3 regions of the Comamonas sp. MYb69 genome follow, and region 2 is predicted to be linked to each of the others. Evidence: riboswitches for the same ligand, from Rfam matches in the RefSeq annotation. Region 2 holds a riboswitch; each other region holds the start of a gene.
The links. A riboswitch is a leader RNA that binds a small molecule or an ion and turns the genes downstream of it on or off. The one in region 2 is predicted to bind cobalamin.
Positions count from the first base shown of each region.

Region 1: linked by a shared signal. The riboswitch ahead of WH303_RS09370 (TonB-dependent receptor) and the one ahead of WH303_RS19785 (TonB-dependent receptor domain-containing protein) in region 2 are both predicted to bind cobalamin.
Region 3: linked by a shared signal. The riboswitch ahead of WH303_RS23275 (ABC transporter substrate-binding protein) and the one ahead of WH303_RS19785 (TonB-dependent receptor domain-containing protein) in region 2 are both predicted to bind cobalamin.

Region 1 covers NZ_JBBGZG010000005.1:244,226-250,984, forward strand. The annotation lists gene WH303_RS09370 (TonB-dependent receptor) at 1-1,686, opposite strand, end outside; cobalamin riboswitch at 1,939-2,212, opposite strand; gene WH303_RS09375 (LysR substrate-binding domain-containing protein) at 2,309-3,253, opposite strand; gene WH303_RS09380 (MFS transporter) at 3,437-4,819, opposite strand; gene WH303_RS09385 (hydantoinase B/oxoprolinase family protein) at 4,899-6,575, opposite strand; gene WH303_RS09390 (hydantoinase/oxoprolinase family protein) at 6,578-6,759, opposite strand, start outside.
Region 2 covers NZ_JBBGZG010000016.1:34,107-40,865, reverse strand. The annotation lists gene WH303_RS19805 (FecCD family ABC transporter permease) at 1-206, opposite strand, end outside; gene WH303_RS19800 (ABC transporter substrate-binding protein) at 284-1,270, opposite strand; gene WH303_RS19795 (bifunctional adenosylcobinamide kinase/adenosylcobinamide-phosphate guanylyltransferase) at 1,282-1,869, opposite strand; gene WH303_RS19790 (cobyrinate a,c-diamide synthase) at 1,880-3,301, opposite strand; gene WH303_RS19785 (TonB-dependent receptor domain-containing protein) at 3,324-5,222, opposite strand; cobalamin riboswitch at 5,307-5,551, opposite strand; gene WH303_RS19780 (hypothetical protein) at 5,591-5,806, shown strand; gene WH303_RS19775 (cell division protein ZapA) at 5,806-6,225, shown strand; gene WH303_RS19770 (sulfite exporter TauE/SafE family protein) at 6,673-6,759, shown strand, end outside.
Region 3 covers NZ_JBBGZG010000023.1:21,469-28,227, forward strand. The annotation lists gene atpD (F0F1 ATP synthase subunit beta) at 1-366, shown strand, start outside; gene WH303_RS23265 (F0F1 ATP synthase subunit epsilon) at 438-854, shown strand; gene WH303_RS23270 (GNAT family N-acetyltransferase) at 906-1,454, opposite strand; cobalamin riboswitch at 1,501-1,725, shown strand; gene WH303_RS23275 (ABC transporter substrate-binding protein) at 2,039-3,010, shown strand; gene WH303_RS23280 (FecCD family ABC transporter permease) at 3,035-4,105, shown strand; gene WH303_RS23285 (ABC transporter ATP-binding protein) at 4,102-4,905, shown strand; gene WH303_RS23290 (pseudoazurin) at 4,918-5,367, shown strand; gene WH303_RS23295 (OprD family outer membrane porin) at 5,399-6,733, shown strand.

The sequences.
Region 1 (6,759 bases), on a different contig from region 2:
CAGCTCGTCGAACTGGGCATCCACATAGGCCAGGTTACCCTCGAAGCGCCAGGCCTTGGTGGCCCGCCAGCTGCCTGCCAGCTCGATCCCCTTGGACGACTGCTTGCCGCCCTGGATCGACAGCGCTGGCCGGTCCGGATCACGCGTGATGATGTCCTTCTTCTGGATATCGAAGACCGCCAGGGTCCATTCGCCCTGGCCATTGGGCAGCTGCTGCTTGATGCCCACTTCCACCTGGCGGCCTTTGCTCAATGTAAAGCCGGTTTGCGACTGGGTCAGCGACAGCAGGCTGTTGACTGGGTCATGGCCGGTGCTGACCTGGGCATAGATGCTGGTGTTCTGGTCCAGCTTGTGCGTGAGGCCCAGGCGCCAGGAGGTGCCGCCCAAGGTCTTGTCAAAGCGGGCCTGGCTCAGCAGGTCCATGCGGTCAAAGTCATACAGGTCACGGCGCAGGCCGGCCATCAGCAGCCACTGCTCGCCCAGCTTCCAGGCGTCTTCCAGGTAGAAGGCGTTTTGGCGGATGCGCGAGGTCATGCGCGGCTTGTAAGGGTCCGGGCTGTCCCAGTAGCCACTGGTGCCGCCAGTCAGCGGCACATCGGATTCACCGGTATAGGGCGAGCTGTTGAGGGCGGTGAACTTGGCCTGCGATACATCCCAGCCCATCGCAATCTCATGCTGGCCGGGCTTGAACACGGTGCCCAGGCGGTTGCCGCTTTGTTCCAGGTCGTGGCCGATCTCCAGGTAGTCGTAGCGGTGAACCATGCGCGTGCTGGCATCGTAGTCATAGCCTTCGATGTTCTTCCAGTGGCGGTCGGCCTTCATGTGGTAGGTCTCGTTGCGCAGCACCAGCGCCTCGCTGACGTTCCACTCGGCCTTCAATTTGTAGCGCTGGTCCTTGTAGTGGATGTCGCTGTCAAGAAAGTTGAAATTGCGGTCGCGCAGCGCCGCCACCGGCTTGCCATCGACCACCGGGGTGCCAAAGTAGCGCTCGGGCCGCTGGTCGCTGACATCGGCCGTCAGGTCCAGGCGCAGATCGCTGCTCGCCTGCCAGCGGATGGCGCTCATGATCTTCTTGCTGTCGCTGTTGCCCAGTTGGCGTTCGCCATCGCTGCGATCACCGTAGACATCCAGGCGGTAGCTCAGGCTGTCGCTCAGCGCGCCGGTGCTGCCCAGGCCTGCACGGGCGGTGCCGTGGGAGCCGGCGCCCAGCAAGACTTCGGACGAGGTAGTGCGGCTGGGTTCCTTGCGCACCGCGTTCACCGTGGCGCCCATGGTGCCGCTGCCGTACATCAGCGATGCGGGGCCGCGCAGCACATCAAAGCGCTCATAGCCCCAGCTGGAATTGGGATAGGCCACGGTGCCGGCTGCAACCCCCAGGCTCAGCCCGTCTTCGGCCACACCCACCGAGTTGACACCGGTAAAGCCCCGGCTGGAGAACGACAGCCCGCCATTGCCAGGGGTGCCATTGGCGCTCAGGCCCACGCTGCGGCCCACGGCATCGACCACCTCATAGTCGGCGCGCTCCTGGATCTGCACGGCCGAGACCGAGCTGACGCTGGCCGGCAGGTCCTGCAGCGGTACGGCCAGCTTGCTGGCCGAGGTGGAAGGCAGCTGGAGCGCATTGGGCTCGCTGCTCTTGTCGGTCACCACCACTTCGGGCAGTGAGGCATCTTGGGCATGGGCCACTGCGATGCCCAAGGCGGGCAGGCACAGAACACAGGAGCTGCCAACGAGGCGCAGGGAGGAAGAGAGCCGCTGGGCAGCCAGGAGCCGGTTTTTCGGAAAAGGAACTGCAGTCATTTGAACAAAAGGCGCTAACTGCCTGATGCGGGGGCTGCACTGCACGCGGTCACCCCCCAAGACGGGGTCGCGCGAAGAACCGCCGTCCACACCCCGCAGACAGTTGAGAGAGCACGTGCTGGCCAGAGGCACAGCGCGCACTGCGACTAGGAACAGGCCGGTCTCCGGGCTTACAGGCGGTGCAGCGCAGGCGCTGACCCGGTAGCCGGTCTTCCCAGGGTGCGGGCGTCTTGTTGCCTGGCAGGCGTGGACACTCTTTCAACCCCAGTGACTGGGCCCGCGTGGGAGCGGGCCGCATCGGCTACGTTTCCTGTCTACCGTTGCGGGGGCAGCCAAGGCTTGGGGGAGCGCACTCCCGACCTTGTTCCCGTTTCACTTGTGCAATACAAGCACCTGTAGATAGGCTTTTTTCAAAGCGCAGCCAGTGTACCAGCCGCAGGCCCGGGCAGCGCCTTTTCGTCCAGGCCGGTGTCAGCTGGGCGATACAGCGCATGCCCCAGTGGCTGTATCAGCCCTGCGGCAGCCGCGTCGCATAGCCGATAAAGTCAGTGCTGCGCAGCTGGCCCAGCAGCCACTGCCGAAAGCTCGCCTGGATCGGGCGCTCTCCCCCACCCCGGCGGGTGTAGAGGTGGAACTTGGGCGTTCTGTCCATCGGCAGCTGGCGCAGCAGCTCGGCCCCAAAGGGAGCCAGCAGCTTGCCGCTGTGGATATAGCTGAGCGCATCGACATAGGACAGCAGGCCCACGCCCTGCCCGCTGAGCACCGCTTGCAGCATCGCATCGTGCGTGTGCAGCAGCATGGGGCTGACATGCTTGCCGCCAGGATCCAGGCCCAGCATCGCATAAATGTCCTGCCACAGGCTGTTGTGCGTCAGCGGCGATATCAGCCGGTGGTGCGGCAAATCCTGCGCGCTCTCCACCGGGTGCTGGGCCAGCAGCTGGGGCGTGGCGACGATGACCTTGAGGTCTTCGAGCAGCGGCGTTTCATCGAGATGGTCCACACCGCCGTAGCCCCAGACAATGGCTGCGTCCAGATCACTGCTATCGAACGAAGGCAGCTCCACACCGATGGAGATGCGCAGGTCGAGCTCCGGGTAATCCTTGGTGAACGAGGGCAGCGAGCGGATCAGGTACTGGGTTGCAAAATACGGGCTGACCTGGATATGGAACTGCGCATCCTTGTGGTGGGAACGCACTGCTTCCAGCCCCTGGCTCAGCGCATCAAGCCCCTGCTCCACATAGTGGTACAAGGTCTGCGCCTCGGCGCTGGCCGCCAGGCCCCGCGCGCCGCGCTCGAACAGCTGCACATCCAGCGCACTCTCCAGTTGCTTGAGTTGCTGGCTGGCGGCCTGCGGCGTCAGGCACAGCTCATCGGCCGCCTTGCGGATGGAGCCATGGCGGTAGACGGACTCGAACACGCGCAGTGGCTGCAGGGGCGGTAGCTTGTATTTCATGGAGGGGCGCCGGGCAGGAGGGAGGAACGCCCGGGCTGCCGATGATTATAGGTCGCAGCCCGGCGGCCAGCGGGCCGGCACGCCAGCGTTCTTGCCCGCTGCGCCCTGCCCCGCTGATGCATAAAAAAAACGCATCCAGAAGGGATGCGTTCGGGCTGGCGCAGCGCTCAGCAGCGCATGGCCTTACTGCACCGGATCACCATGCATCGGCAGACCGGTGCGGTCCCGGCTGCTGACCAGCGCCACGAGGCCGATGATTGCCGCGCCGATCAGGTAGTAGGCGGGCACGACCGGGTTGCCGGTCTGGGCAATCAGCCAGGAGTTGATCATCGGCGCGGTGCCGGCAAACATCGCCACGGCCACGTTGTAGCTCAGCGCCATGCCCTTGAAGCGCACGCTGGTGTGGAACATCGAAGGAATGATCGAGTAGATGCTGCCCAGCAGCATGGCCAGACAGAAGTTCAGCATCATCAAGGACGAGATCTTGGCGGCGGTGCTGCCTTCGAGCAGCAGGTGAAAGCAAGGCACGGCCAGTACCGCAATCGCCAGGCTCGCAGCGATCATCATCGTCTTGCGGCTGAATTTGTCGGCCAGCAGGCCCATGATGGGGATCATCACCACCAAAAAGAGCTGCGGGCCCAGCGAGAGCTTGAGGCCGGTGGCCACATCGACATGCAGGGCGCTGACAAAGTAGGTCGGAATATAGGTGACGACGGTGAACAAGGTGACATTGGTCACGATGATGATGCCGGCCGACTGGAACAGCTCCTTCTTGTGCGTCGCGAACAGCACCTTCCAGCTCGCCTGGGCCAGTGCGTCATGCTGCTGCTTCATGGCCATGAAGGTGGGGGTCTCTTCCAGGTACTTGCGGATATAGAGGCCAATAGCGCCCAGCGGCAGCGCAATCAGAAACGGAATGCGCCAGGCCCAGTCCAGAATCTGGTCGGCGCTGAAAAACACCGTCAGGATGGCCGAGACCGAGGCGCCGAAGAAAAAGCCCGCCATGCAGCCTACCTCCACCCAGCTGGTGAGCAAGGTACGGTTGCGGTCGCGGCAGTACTCGGCCACAAAGATGGCCGCGCCACTGGCCTCGCCCCCGGCCGACAGCCCCTGCATCAGGCGCAGCACGATCAGCAGCAGCGGCGCGGCAATGCCGATGCTCGCATAGCCGGGCAGCACGCCGATCAAAAAGGTGGAGATCGCCATCATGATGATGGTGATGGTCAGCACCCGCTTTCTGCCGTACTTGTCGCCCAGCGAGCCAAAGAAGATGCCGCCAATGGGGCGGGCAAAAAAGGCAATCGCAAAGGCCGCCCAGGATGCCGTGATCTGCATCGTCGGCGAGCTGGTGGCAAAAAACACCTTGCCCAGCACTGCTGCCAGGTAGCCGTAGACCGAGAACTCGAACCACTCGACAAAGCTGCCCACCACCGAGGCCAGCACCACGCGGTTGAGCTCCTTGGACTGCACCGCGCGCGGCGCCACCGCCGCTTGAGGAGACGACCAGTCCGAAAGGCTTGCACTTGGGGCGGCAAAGCCATCTGCCATGGGATTGTGTGTGCGCATCGAGCTACCTTGAAGTCCTGCAGTGAGAGAAAAAGTGGGGAACGGGCCAGCGGCTGGGCCGCTGGCCATCGTCATGCGATCAGGCCGGCGTCAGCCGCTTGGCATGGGCGTAGTCCGCCTCTGCCTGCTCGGCGCTGATGTAACCGTAGTCCACATCGCGCTGCACCAAGGCTGGCGGGCGCTGGGCCGCATCGCCGTTGCCGCCGCCGCCGGGCAAGTCCAGAATCAAACGGCGCCCAGCCGGGATCTGCTGCTTGCCCTTGCCGCGCAAGGCGGTGCCGTCGTCCAGCGACACCTTGCCCAGTGCGCCGCTTTGGCCGCCGTTGTGGCCGCGCGCTGCAAAATGCACGCGGTCGAACATGGCGTTCAGGTCAAACTCAAAGCCCTCGGCCGAGCCCACCTCGATGCGCTGGCCCAGGCCACCCCGCCAGCGGCCGGCGCCGCCCGAGTTGGGGCGCAGCTCCTTGCGCCAGATGATGATGGGGCCGATGCTCTCGGTCACCTCGACCGACATGGCCTGCACGCCGCTGGGGAAGGCGGTGGCGCTGAGGCCATCGCTCGAGGGGCGCGCGCCGGTGCCGCCGGTGTTGAACATCAGGATTTCGTGCTGCTGGTTGCGTGTGGCCTGGGTGATGCCCTTGAAGCGCATCTGGAGGTTCCACAGCGAGCTGGCCCCTTCGGCCGGAATCTCACCCTGGCAAATGGGCTGCAACGCGCCCAGCACCACATCGGGGATCAGATGGCCGATGACATGGCGCACCGAGACCGGGCGCGGGCGGTGGGCATTGAGGATGCAGTCCTCCGGCGCGCTGATCTCAAAAGGCTCCAGCGAGCCCCAGTTGTTGGGGATCTCTGGCGCAATCGCACATTTGAGCGCATAGGAGGCATAGGCCTTGGTGTAGGTCAGTGGCACATTGATGCCGTAGCGGCTGGGGTCCGAGGTGCCGGCAAAGTCGGCGCGCAGCTTGTCGGCCGCAATCTCCACCGCCACCACCAGCTCGATGGGCTTTTCATAGCCATCGACGGTCATCGCATAGCGCTGCGTGCCATCGGGCAAGGCGGCGATGCGCTCGCGGGTGGCGCGCTGGCTGTTCTCAAAGATGAAGCCAGCCAGGTCTTCCAGGTCGCGCAGTTCAAACTCGGCCAGCATGCCCTTGAGGCGGCGCATGCCGGTGGCATTGCAGACGGCCAGCGAATGGAAGTCGCCAATCACTTGGTCGCGTTCGCGCACGTTGTTGCGCAGGATCTCGATCAGGTCCTCATTGAGTGCGCCGGCGCGGAAGAACTTCATCGGCGGAATGCACAGGCCCTCCTCGTAGACATCGCTGCCGTCCGGGCCAAAGCCGCGCCCGCCGATGTCCACCACATGGGCGGTGGCGGCAAAGTAGCCGATATGGTCGCTGTGGCCATCGCGGCCATAAAACACCGGGGTGACGACGGTGATGTCGTGCAGGTGGCCGGTGCCCAGCCAGGGGTCGTTGGTCACCAGCACATCGCCATCTTGCAAGGTGCTGCGCTCAAAGCGCTTGGCGAAATGCGCGACCGACTCAGCCATGGAATTCACATGGCCGGGCGTGCCGGTGACGGCCTGGGCCATCATGCGGCCCTGCTTGTCGAACACGCCGGCCGACAAATCGCCCGCCTCCCGCACGCTGGTACAAAAGGCGGTGCGGATCAAGGTGACCGCCTGCTCTTCGACCACCGAGATCAGGCGGTTCCACATGATTTGGTAATGAACGTCTGTATTGTTTGCCATGATCACACTCCGCTGTCCATGCGCTCGACCAGCATGCAGTCATCTGCCTGCAGCACCACCTTGAAGCCCGGGCTCACATAGGTCGAGGTTTCCTTCTCCACAATCACCACCGGGCCGGGCACGGCCTGCCCCCTTGGCAAGCCCAGGCGCTCATAGATATCGCAGGCGTAAAACTGCCCGAGCT
Region 2 (6,759 bases):
AACAGGCCCTGGGCCACCGCCCCGGCCAGGCCCAGCAGACCACCAGCGAGCCAGGCGCCCAGCGAGCGCGGCAGGCGGATATCGACCACGATCTGCCAGGAGGTCGGGTCATCGCGCATGCGCAGCACACTCTCCCAACCGGTGCTGCCCACACTGGCGCCGACGAGCAGCAGCAAGGCGCTGAACACCAGCAGCACCAGCGCCAGCCAGGCACTGCGGCGCAGGCCGGGCGCGGCCTCGCGCTGCGCTGCGGATGCGGGTGCAGAGCTGTGAAAAGCGGCCATCAGCGCGCCACCGCGGCCTTGCCTGGCGCCTTGTCGGCCAGGCAGCGCGCCATCAGCGCCGCGGCCTGGGCCATGCGCGGCCCCGGGCGCACGATGGCATACGACTCTTCATCGCTGAACACGCAGACACGGCCCGCCTTGACGGCCTGGAGGTTGTTCCAGCCCGGGTAGCTGGTAGCAGCCTGCATGCTGCGGTTGCCCAGCATGATCACATCGGGCTGGGCGCGCAGCAAAAACTCGGGGCTCAGCCGGGGAAACGGGCCCAGCTCAGCGGGCACCACATTGTCCACACCCAGCTGGGTCAGGGTCTCGCCAATAAAGGACTGGGGGCCGGCCGCATAGGGGCCTCGGCTCACCTCAAAGTAGACCCGGGTATGGCGCGTGCGCTCGGGCAGTTCGCGCACCACCGCATCAATGCCCGATTCCAAGTCACGCCAGACCCGGTCAGCGCCCTGCGCCTGGGGCACGCCCAAGAGCTGGCCCAGGGTGCCCAGCACGCGGTGGATATCGGCCTTGGATTTCACATCGAGCGCCACCACCTTCAGGCCCAGCGCCTGCAAACGTTCCGCCGCCTTGGAGGCATCGGACAGCAGCACCACATCGGGCTTGAGCGCCACGACCGATTCCACGCTCGGGTCCAGCCCGCCGCCCACCACCGGCAGCTTCTTGACCGAGGCAGGCCAGTCCGAATAGCGGTCCACGCCCACCAGGCGTTCGCACAAACCGAGCGCGCAGGTGCTCTCGGTCAGCGATGGCAAGAGGCTCACGATGCGTAGCGGCGGTTGTGCCAGTTGGACCTTGCGGCCCCGGTCATCGACGATGGCCGCGGGCCTGACCAGGTCCTGGTCCTTCCAGACCGGCGCGTTGGCAAAGGGTTGCAGGCGCAGTTCATCCACACTGGCAGACGGTGCCGCTTGGGCCATCGGCAATGCGAGCATCAGCGCTACCCAGGCCAGCGTTTTCCGCAGAAAGGATGGGGGAGCCATCAACAAAGCCATCATTTCATCTGCAGCGGCAAGCCCGCCGCCATCAGTTGTACGCGGTTGCAGGCCGCTGCCGCTTGCTGGTTCAGCAGTCCCAGCGCATCGACAAAGGCGCGCACCTCACGGCCCATAGGAATAACGCCCAGGCCAATCTCATTGCTGACCAGAATGATGGGGCCAGTGGCGGACTGCAGGGCTGCGATAAAGGCATCGCACTGCGCCTGCCAGGTCTGCGCAGGCTCAAGCGGTGAGGGCTCCATCGGCATCAACCAGTTGGTGAGCCACAGGGTCAGGCAGTCGACCACCAGCAGGTGTTCGGGCCGGCTGCTCGCCAGCAGCTGCTGGGCCACGTCGCGCGGCGCCTCCACGGTGGCCAGTTGCGGCACGCGGGCGCGGCGGTCTCGCTGGTGGCGCGCAATGCGCTCGTGCATCTCGGCGTCATACGCGGTGCCGGTGGCGACCAGGCTGGCGCTGCGACCGGCACCGGCCTGCAGCCAGGCACGCGCCAGCAGCTCGGCCTGGCGCGATTTGCCCGATTTCTGCCCGCCCAGCAGCAGCAATTTCAGCGGCGCTCCATCAACGTGGAAAAGAGAGTCATCCATGCCGCGCATCTTAGGCGTTCAGTGCCTCGGTATGCCAGGCCTGCGGATCGACCACGGGCATGTCCACCCCCAGCAAAGCGGCCACCGCCTGCGGGCACGAGGGAAACCAGGCATGGAAATAGCTCGCATGGATGCTGCCCTGCTGGTAGACGGCTTCGCCCTTGCCGCTCTCGGCCGCCTGGCCCGGGCGGCTGCTGCGCGCTACTTCCAGGGCCTCGCTCTGCAGCTTGGAATAGTGAAAGGTATGGCCGCGCAGCATGCCCCAGGGCGTCAGCAGCTGCTGCATGCCCAGGCCCGCCAGGCGCTGCTGCATCACGGCCTGCGCTGGCAGCAAGCCCCACAGGCTGTGCCAGCGGCTGTCCAGATCGGTCAGGCCCTCGGCCAGCGCCACCATGCCTCCGCATTCGGCCCAGACGGGCTTGCGCTCTTCCAGGTGCGCCTGCAGATCCAGCTGCAGGCCGGCATTGGCCTTGAGCGCGGGCAGGTGCAGCTCCGGGTAGCCGCCCGGCAGCCACAGCGCATCGCAGGCGGGCAGGCGGTCGCCGGCAATCGGCGAGAAAAAGGCCAGCTCGGCGCCCATGGCCTGCAGGCATTCCAGATTGGCGGTGTAGATAAAGCTAAAGGCGGCATCGCGGGCGACGGCAATGCGGCGCCCGGCCAGCCAGGCGGCCACCGGGGCGGCGGCAGCAGGCGCGGTAAAGGCCACCGTCCAGCGCTGCTGCCATTCCTGCCAAGTCAGTTGGCCCAGCGGCGTTTGCGCCAGCACATCGGCGGCGGCATCCAGGCGCTCGGCAGCGTCGTGCAGCTCATGGGCAGCCACCAGGCCCAGATGGCGTTCGGGCAGCAGGTTGGCGCGCGGTTTCGCAGCATCGAGGCTCACCTGGTTCATCGCGCCCAGCCACAGGGCCGGGTCGCGCAGGCCGCTGCGCAGCATCTCACCATGGTGGGCGGTGGCCACGCGGTTGGCCAGCACGCCGGCCAGCTGCAGGCCCGGGTCATAGTGCTGCAGGCCATGGGCAATGGCGCCAAAGGTGGCGGCCATGGCCGATGCATCCACCACCACCACAGCGGAGATACCCAGCGACTTGGCCAGCTCGGCCGCGCTGTTGGCACCGTCGAACAGGCCCATCACGCCTTCGATCAGCAGCACATCGTTGCTTTGTGCGGCCTGGAACAGGCGTGCGCGCACATCGGCTTCGCCGTTCATCCAGCGGTCCAGCGCATGCACCGGCTGGCCGCTGGCCAGGCGCAGCCACTGCGGATCGAGAAAATCCGGGCCGCATTTGAACACCTGCACCCGCCGGCCCTGGCGGGCATGCAGGCGCGCCAAGGCTGCTGTCACCGTGGTCTTGCCCTGACCCGATGCGGGCGCCGCAATCAGCAGTGCCACGCAAGGCGCTATTGGGCGGTCCTGAACCGTCGTCTCTGTCATGGCTGGCTTATCCCCTCTGCGCTCAGCGCGGCATCCACTTCACACCCACATACACGCTGCGCCCTTCGGTGGCATAGGTGCGTGCGGTCTGGTAGCGCTTGTCCGCCAGGTTGTTGATCCGGGCGATCAGGTTCACATCCTTGACGATCTCGGTCTGCGCCGACAGGTTGAACAAGGTGTAGCCGCCCAGCACGTTGGTGTTGGCGGCATTGTCAAAGCGCTTGGCGCTGGTCTGCAGGTCGGCAGCCCAGGTCCAACCGGCGGCACGGGTCTCGGCGCCCAGGGTGGCATAGCGCTTGGCGCGGCGCGCCAGCAGCTTGTCGTTTTCGGTATCGCGCGGGTTCTGGAAGTCGACCGAGCCGTGCAGGTTGAAGGCGCCCAGCTTGGTCGTGGCCGCCAGGGTAATGCCTTCCAGGCGTGCCTTGCCCACATTGGCATAGCAGCCAAATTCGCTGTCGCAGCTGCCGGGCGACGAGAAGTTGATCAGGTTGGTGACCCGGTTGCGGTAGGCCGTGGCCGAGAAGCTATCGGCACCCTGCGCCCAGCGCAGGCCCAGCTCGGCATTGCGGCTTTTCTCGGGCTGCAAGGATGCGTCGCCGTATTCGCTAAAGCGCTGGTAGAGCGTGGGCGCGCGGAAGGCCGTGCCCACGGTCGCGGTGGCGCGCCAGTTGGTTGCAAAGGCGTAGCCATAGGCGGCGCTGCCGGTGGTCTTGCCGCCAAACTCGCTGTCGTCATCCCGGCGCAGGTTCAGCTGCACGGTGTGCGGGCCGGTGTTCAGGCCATAGCCCAGCGCCAGCGCATTCTGGTGGCGGTCGCGGTCAATGCCGCCATTGGTCAGTGCGTCGTCACGCCGCTCCAGCGCGGCCGTCAAGGTGTGGACGCCCAGGCGCCAGGTATTTTGGAACAGGTAGTTGTGCAGGCGCGTGTCCGTCTGGTAGGGCGAGGGCCGGGTCTCGTAATAGTCGCGCGACTGGCTGAACTGCAGCTTGGTGCTGTAGTGCTCGGTCCACTGCGCCTGCCAGTTCAGGCCCAGCGCATACATCTTGTTGAGGCTGCGGTCGTCCTCGGTCAGGCTGCTGTCATAGCCCGAGTTCACATCGCTGGCCAGCAAGGTGGCTTCGAGCCGGTGCTGGCGGTTGATCTGGTAGCCCAGGCGGCCGCTGACGGCATTGCTGCGGTAGTCGTCCTTGTCCGGGTTGGCAGTGGCCACGGTGCGGGCGTTGAAGCCATCGGTCTGCGAGCGGTTCAGGCCCAGCGCGTAATCCCAGCCCTCGGCACTGCCGGAGATGCCGGCCTCGGCCGTGAACGTGCCCCGGTTGCCAAAGCCCAGGCCCACATAGGGCTGGGGCACGCCCTCACCTTTCTTGGTGAAGATCTGCACCACGCCGCCCATTGCGTCCGAGCCGTAGACGGCAGCGGCCGGGCCACGCAGCACTTCGATGCGGTCGATCAGCGCCAGCGGAATCGACTGCCAGGAGGCGCCGCCGGTCGATTGCGAATCCATGCGCACGCCGTCGACATAGACGGCGGTAAAGCGTGAATCGGCGCCGCGCATGAACACGCTGGTCGTCGTGCCCGGCCCGCCGTTGCGAGAAATCTGGATGCCCGGCACGCGCGCGAGCACATCGGCCACGCTGCCCGGGCCCTGGCGCTCGATGGTCTGCGCATCGATGATGGACATATCGGCCACCAGGTCGGACAGCGGCTGCTCGATGCGGTTGGCGGTCACCACCATCTCTTGCAGGTTCTTACCCTCTGTTTCCTGGGCGGCTGGAGCCTGCTGCGCCTGAGCTTGCAGCGCCAACAGGGGCAACGCCGATGCGATGGCCAAGGCAAAAAAACGGGGGGTATGGAGGGTGCCCGAGCGGGGCGCAAGCGCGGGACGCGCGCAGCGGCGTGTCGAAAAAGCAGAGGAAAACATGCACTGAGTTGGTGATGAACCACCCCGCGCCAGCCTCCCCGCCGGCAATGGGGAACACGGAAGCCGCGGCAAGGCCTCAGCCGCGCGCCTCCACTATTGTTGGCCGGTATCCGGGCTGGCGATGACACAGCACACGCCTTCCCAAACACTTGTTCAAGGTATTCAGTGGCATAGTGGTGGCTGTGGATGGCGCAAAAGCCAACCATCGCTTACCGTTGCGGGGGCAGCGCAGGTTGCGTAAGGCTTGTAGGGCACAAGCAGCGCTCCTGCTTCCCGTTGAACTGCCCCCATGTGAACCACTGGGGCGAGCACCAACGGGTACAATTTTAGCGTTAAACCCATTGCGCACTTAAGAAGACTGTCTCTCTATGGCCACTACGCCTTCTATGGATCTGATGCTTGAGCGGGTGGAGGCACTGCTGAGCCGTCATGAGGCTTTGCAACGCGCCCACGCCCAATTGCAAGAGCAAGTCACCACCCTGACCCAGGAGCGCGACTCCCTCCAATCGCGCCTGACAGCGGCCCGCGCCCGCGTGGATGCACTGATCGAACGCCTGCCCAAGACCTTTGACCAGGACGAATGATGAAACAGCTGGAAGTACACATCATGCAGCAAAGCTATATGCTGGGCTGCCCCGAAGGCCAGGAAGCACGTCTGCTGGCCGCCGTCAAGCATGTCGATGAGGCCATGAGCGGTATCCGCGACGCGGGCAAGATCCGTGGCCGCGAGCGCATCGCCGTGCTGGCGGCCCTCAATGTCGCCTTTGATCTGCTGGATTTACAGGTGCAAAACAGCCAGCTCAGCCAGACCGCCGACGCGCTGCAGGCGCAAGCCGCGGCCCAGTCTGCCGCGATGGCCGAGGCCCAGGCCCAGCCCGCCACCGGTGACCAGGCCAGCCTGGACTGGGACGAGCCCCGCCTGCAGTCGGTGATGCAGCGGCTGGACGCGGCGCTGGCGCCCGCCCCTGCCAAGGCCGCCGAAACCCTGGACACCAGCGCCTGAGGCTGGGCGGCAAGCAGGCGCCAACACCAGATTGCGGCGCCATGCAATGCCTCCTGCCAAAATATCAGCTTGGCGCTTTCTCAATCTAGCTAGCCAGCTATCTTTTTTGACCAATCCAGGCACATTGACATGCAGTTTTGGTGGGTGCAGCAGGCGCGAGCGATTACAATGGAGGCGTTCGCAGCCCTGCTGGACTTTATAGTTCCTTGAACCAATGCTCTACGAGCACGGGCTTGGTACATCACCTATTGAGCGTGATCGTCTCGCGTCAGATGAACCCAACGATAGGTTGCCCTTGCCCACCTGAACCCCCGGTTCAGGATGACGGTCCAGTGGATCCGCTGCGAACACCTGATTTTTTCGGGCAGGCTGCCCAACCTGTCTTCTCCTCTCCGCGACAGCGGGGTTTCAGGCCACCTGTTTCAGGTGGCCTTTTTACTGCGCGCCATGACTGATCCTCTTGTTTTGCTGCCGCTGTCGTTTCTGGACCTGATCGGCGGATTTCTGGCGGGCCTGCTGGGCATTGGCGGCGGC
Region 3 (6,759 bases), on a different contig from region 2:
TCGACCAGCCGCCAGCTGGACCCCCAAGTGGTGGGTGAAGAGCACTACTCGGTAGCCCGCCAAGTGCAGGGTACCCTGCAGCGCTACACCGAACTGCGCGACATCATTGCGATTCTGGGTATGGACGAACTGGCTCCCGAAGACAAGCTCGTCGTGGCCCGCGCTCGCAAGATCCAGCGTTTCCTGTCGCAGCCTTTCCACGTTGCTGAAGTGTTCACGGGCGCTCCAGGCAAGTACGTGCCGCTGTCGGAAACCATCCGCGGCTTCAAGATGATCGTCAACGGCGAGTGCGACCACCTGCCCGAGCAAGCCTTCTACATGGTTGGCACGATCGACGAAGCCATCGAGAAGGCGAAGAAGATCTAAGCTTTGCAGAACGGGCTGCCGCACGCAGCCCGGCTCGCAAACTAGTTTCTTTTTCACTCTGAGGATCAAAGATGAACACCTTCCACGTTGATGTGGTCAGTGCTGAAGAATCCATCTTCTCCGGCGAAGCCCGCTTTGTGGCTTTGCCTGGTGAAATGGGCGAACTCGGTATCTACGCCCGCCACACGCCGTTGATCACCCGCATCAAGCCGGGTTCGGTGCGCATTGAGAAGGCCGACGGCGGCGAAGAGTTCATCTTCGTGGCTGGTGGCATTCTCGAAGTGCAACCCGACTGCGTGACCGTGCTGTCCGACACCGCTGTGCGCGGCAAGGACCTGGACGAGCAAAAAGCGGTTGAAGCCAAGCAAAAGGCTGAAGAAGCCCTCAAGAACGCCAAGGGCGAGCTTGACCTGGCCAAGGCCCAATCCGAGCTGTCCGTCATGGCCGCCCAGATTGCCGCCCTGCAAAAATACCGCAAGAAGCGCTGATCCGCTGTTTGCGCAACTGCCACAGGAAAACCACCGCATGCGGTGGTTTTTTTACGCCCGTAGCGGATGGGTCGGAGTGGAGCCGGTCTGCAGCACCTGCTGCATATGAATGGTTTGCCACAGCGGGTCGGCATCCTGGTGCAGGCTGACAAAGCCCTGGCGCTGCCAGAAGGTTTGCGCGTCCGGCAAAAAAGGATGCGTGTGCAGGTAGAGCCGCTGCACACCCTGCTGCAGTGCCCGCTGCCGCAGCTGCGCGAACAGTGCGCCAGCCAGGCCTTGGCGGCGCCAGGCCGGATCCACATACAGGCGCACCACCTCGGCGGTGCCTGCGCTGGGCACGGCCAGGTGGGCAAAGCGCTCGTCATAGGGGCGGTAGGCAATGCTGCCGATGATGCGGTCGCCCTGCCAGGCCGCCAGCATGCAGCCGCCGGGCGATGCATAGACCGAGGCAAAGTCGCGCAGATCGGCCTGCGGCGTGCTGGTATCGACCCGATCGCCAAACATGGCCTGGCGCGCCGCCTGCAAAAAGGCCGCCACCGGCGCGAGATGCTGAACGCGGCGGATGCCGTATGCGCTGGGTGTAGTGGGTGGGTGGTTCATGGCCATCAAACGGCCTGCAGCTTAGCATGCAGGCCCTGTAAATCGGCTACAGTACAGCCACTTTGGTTTCGCAAGAACATGCGCACGGCAGGGTGCCGGGGCATGAGGGAATCCAGGGAGCGCGAGCCGGCAGCCAGCGCCCCAAACGGAACTGCCCCCGCAACTGTAGGCCGCGAGCAGGCCATCCATGCGCCACTGAACTGCGGTTCGGGAAGGCGATGGTCTGCGCAGACCGGCCAGTCAGGAGACCTGCCAAGGTCATGCATTCACAAGCCACTGGCAAGCCCCCGGTTTGCACAGAGAAACAGGCATGCCACCGGTTGTGCGCGCTGCAAGGCGAACGACGCAAACGCCGGTGCGGCAAACCCATTCATGGCGGATGTGCGTGTGTTTTGATCATGACCGGCGGGGTGTCCGGGCGGTGAGCAGCGTCTCGTCTGCGCAAGGCTGTCCTGGCTCCACCGGGCAGCAGCCCGCACCGGATCGGCTCGCACGGCCCGCATGCCCAGCCTCTACCTGGAGAGACGATTCCGATGCCTGTTCGCCGTTTTGCTCTGCCTGCCCTGTTGGCTGCCTGTGTATTCATGCCGCTGTCCGCCTGGGCCGCCCCTTATCCGATGCAGCTGCACAACTGCGGCTACGAGGTCTCTCTCAAGCAGGCGCCCGCGTCGGTCGTCACCATCGGCCAGGCCGGCACCGAGATGCTGTATGCGCTGGGTCTGGGCGACAAGCTGGTGGGCACCTCGCTGTGGTTCAACGCCGTGCTGCCCCAGTTCAAGGCCATCAATGACAAGGTGCCACGCCTGGCGGACAACGACCCGAGCTTTGAGTCGGTGATCGGCAAACGCCCGGCGCTGGTGGTGTCGCAGTTCGAGTGGATGGTCGGCAAGGACGGCGTCGTGGGCACGCGCGAGCAGTTCCATGACCTGGGCATTGCCACCTATGCGATGCCCTCCGACTGCGAAGGCAAGAACAACCTCAAGGGCGCCGATGGCACCCGCACCGCGGCCTACGATGTGCAGGCGCTCTACAAGAGCATCACCCAACTGGCGCAGCTGTTTGATGTGCAGCCCCAGGGTGAGCGCCTGGTCAAGGACCTGCGCGAGCGCCAGGCCAAGGCGGTCGCCAAGGTCCAGGCCGCGCAGCAGCCCCATCTGACGGCTGCGCTGTGGTTCTCCAGCGCCGATCTGGCCATCGACCCCTACATGGCGGGCAAGAACGGGGTTGCCGGCTACATGCTGCAGACCTTGGGCCTGCGCAATATCGTCGACTCGTCCGAAGAGTGGCCCACCGTGGGTTGGGAAACCATTGCCAAGGCCAATCCATCGATCCTGGTGATCGCCCGCATGGACCGCCGCCGCTTCCCTGCGGACGACTACCAAAAGAAGCTGGAGTTCTTGAAGAAGGACCCGGTCACCCAGCACATGGATGCGGTCAAGAACAACCGCATCGTCATTGTCGATGCCGATGCGCTGCAAGGCTCGATCCGCCTGGTCGATGGCATGGAGCAGATCAGCGATGCGGTACGCAAGCTCGGCCCGGCGGCCGCGCGTTGATCAGCCGCTGATGCAAGGCCTTGCATGATGGTGGCAACGGCATCAGCGCGCCCATCGGCGCTGCGCAGGCCGCTGCATGGGGCCGCCTGGTGCCTGGGCGCGGCACTGGCGCTGCTGCTGAGCGTGGCGCTGGGCATCGCCGTTGGCGAGACGGCGCTGTCGCCCAGCCTGGTGCTGCAGGTGCTGGCCAACAAGCTGGCCGGTGCCAGCTATGCCATCGATCCCATCAGCCAGGGCATTGTCTGGAACTACCGCTTGCCCCGGGCGCTGGTGGCGGCCAGCTGCGGCGCGGGCCTGGCGGTCTCGGGCGTCATTTTGCAATCGCTGCTGCGCAATGCGCTGGCCGAGCCCTATTTGCTCGGCATCTCGGCCGGGGCCTCCACCGGCGCAGTGCTGGTGACCGTCGTCGGCATCGGTGCGGGCGCCATATCGATGACCGTGGGCGCCTTTTTTGGCGCGCTCTGCGCGTTTGCGCTGGTCGCCATGCTGGCCCACGCCGCCGGCAGTGGTGGGCTGCGCAACAGCGGCCAGATTGTGCTGGCCGGCATTGCCGGCTCGCAGCTGTTCAATGCGCTGACCTCGCTGATCATCACCAAGTCGGGTAGTGCCGAGCAGGCCCGGGGCATCATGTTCTGGCTGCTGGGTAGCCTGAGCGGCGTGCGCTGGCCCGATACCGTGCTGACGGCCTGCATCGCGATCACCGGCCTGCTGCTGTGCCTGCTGCATACGCGCGCGCTCGATGCCTTCAGCTTTGGCAGCGAATCGGCGGCCGCGCTGGGCGTGCCGGTGCGCCGCGTGCAACTGGTGCTGCTGCTGGCCGCTGCGCTGATGACGGCCGTCATGGTTTCCATCGTCGGCGCGATCGGCTTTGTCGGCCTGGTCATTCCGCATGCGGCGCGCATGCTGGTCGGCGTCAGCCACGGCCGCCTGGTGCCTGCCAGCGCGATGATGGGCGCGGTGTTTCTGATCGCCGCCGATGTGCTCTCGCGCACCCTGATCCGGGGCCAGGTGCTGCCGATTGGCGTGATCACCGCCCTGGTCGGCGCGCCGGTGTTTGCCTGCATTCTGCTCAAAAGCCAGCGGAGGCGCGGATGACGGCGGAACCGGTAACCGCTGCGGATCAGCCGGTGTTGCAGGCCTGCGCGCTGGGCCTGCGCCTGCAAGGCCGGCCGGTTGTCGAGCAGGTCAGCTTGCCGGTGCAGCGCCAGGAGATGCTGGGCTTGATTGGCCCCAATGGCTCGGGCAAATCCAGCCTGCTGCGCTTGCTCGCCGGTGTGATCCGGCCCAACGAGGGCCAGGTGCTGCTGCAGGGCCAGCCGCTGCACAAGATGGGGCGCCGCGCCATTGCGCGCGAGCTGGCCCTGGTGGCGCAGATGGCCGAGACGCAGGATGCCATCAGCGTTGAAGACGCGGTGGCGCTGGGGCGCACGCCCTGGCTCTCGGCGCTGCAGCCTTTTGCCGCGCAGGACTGGGAGGCCGTGCAGCAGGCCCTGGATGCCGTGGGCATGGCGGACCGCCGCCACAGCGCCTGGCACAGCCTCTCGGGTGGCGAGCGCCAGCGTGTGCACATCGCACGCGCGCTGGCGCAGCAGCCCGGTGTGCTGCTGCTCGATGAGCCCTGCAACCACCTCGATATCCACCAGCAGCTGTCGCTGATGGCCTTGATCCGCAGCCTGCCCGTCACCAAGGTCGTGGCCCTGCATGACCTGAACCAGGCGCTGGCCTGCGACCGGCTGGCCGTCATGCAGCAAGGCCGGCTCGTCGCACTGGGCCGGCCCGAGCAGGTGCTTGATGCCGCGCTGCTGGCGCAAGTTTTTCGCGTCGAGGCCAGCGCGCTGGTCGACCCCTGGGACGGCAGCCGCGTGCTGCGTTTTCGTCCGCTTTCTTCTTCCTGACTGTGAGCCGATATGCCCACCCTGAACCACCGAACCTGGCTACCTGTTGTGTTGAGCGCCTTGCTGTGCAGCCAGGCGGGTGCCGAGACTTTTGAAGTCAAGATGCGCAACCGCAGTGCCACCGGTCCGATGACCTATGAACCCGAGTTTTTGCAGATCAAGCCGGGCGACAAGATCAAGTTCCTGGCCAGCAGCAGCGGGCACGACGCGGTCAGCATCCCGGGCATGGCGCCCGCCGGTGCCAAGCCCTTCAAGGGCAAGATCAACGAGGAGATCGAGGTCAGCTTTGATGCCCCGGGCCTCTATGGCGTGCAGTGCCTGCCCCATTACGCAATGGGCATGGTGATGCTGGTGCAGGTGGGTGATGCGCCGCTGCCCGGCCTGCAGGTACCTGCCGAGGTGCCCGAGCGCGCGCAGCAGCGCTTCAAGGACATCGTCAGCCGCGCCTCGGCGCCGCGCTGAACCGCTATCGCAATTTGGTTAACACAAGACAATGACTTATTTCAAATGGATGGCGCGCAACAGCGGCCTGGCGGCGCTGGCCCTGGCGGCAGGCCATGCGCAGGCGGGCGCGCAGGACGAGGCCAAGGGCTTCATCGAAGGCGCGAGCCTGGGCATGGTCAACCGCATGGTCTATGAGCAGCTGGACTACCGGCGTGGCGACAGCACCCGCGTGGTGTCGGGCGGCGCGCGCTCGGACAAGGCCGCTGAAGCCGGCTATGGGCTGATGCTGAACTTCAGCTCGGGCTACACGCAAGGGGTGGTCGGCCTGGGGCTCGATGCGCATGCCTATGGCGGCATCAACCTGGGCTCGGAGGCCGACAAGGTGCGCAGCAACCCGCGCTATATCGCCAAGGACGGCACGGACCTGCAGGACAGCTTTGGCCGCGCAGGGGCGGCGCTCAAGCTGCGCTGGTCGTCGACCGAGCTGAAAGTGGGCGAGATGCGCAGCAAGAACCCGATCTTTCACTCCTCCGACACCCGCCTGCTGCCCGAGACCAACCGGGGCTGGCAGATCAGCAGCAACGATATTGCGCAACTGACGCTGCAGGCCGGCCGCTTTACCCGCTGGGCCGACCGCAATGCGCGCAAGAACGGCCAGCCCCTGCTGGCCAATTACTCAGGCGTGCAAGGCGATGCCTTCAGCTTTGCCGGTGGCAGCTGGGCCACGCCCTGGAGCGGGCTGAGCCTGTCAAGCTACGTCGGCCAATACGAGGATGTCTGGAACACCTGGTACCTGGGCGGCGTCTACAAAAAGGCGCTGGCCGAGAAGCAAAGCCTCTCGCTGAGCCTGAACCTGTACCGCAACAAGGACACCGGCGCGGCCAAGGCCGGCCGGGTGGACAACCTGACCTGGAGCCTGATGGCGACCTATGCGGCCGGCATGCACCAGCTGGGCCTGGGTTACCAGAAGGTCGATGGCGATACGCCATTCGACTATGTCAACCGGGGCTCCATCTGGCTGGACAACGCGATGCAGCTGTCGGACTTCAATGCGCCGCATGAGGCGTCCTGGCAGCTCAAGTACGAGGCCGATCTGGGCCAGTGGCTGACGCCGGGCCTGCGCGCGGGCGTCGCCTATACACGCGGCTCGGGCATTGACTACAGCCGTGCCGGCAGCGTGTATGCCAACTACCTGGGCGCCAGCGGCCGTGGCGGCCGACACTGGGAGCGCGACATGCTGCTGCGCTACACCGTGCAGCAAGGCCAGGCCAAGGGGCTGGCGCTGCAGCTGCGCTACGGCGTGCACCGGGCCAACCAAACCCAGGGCGAGCTGAATGTGAACCAGGTGCGGCTGCTGGCGGAGATGCCCTTGCAGATTTTCTGAGGTAGTAGCGCGGCAAAGGAGGGCAA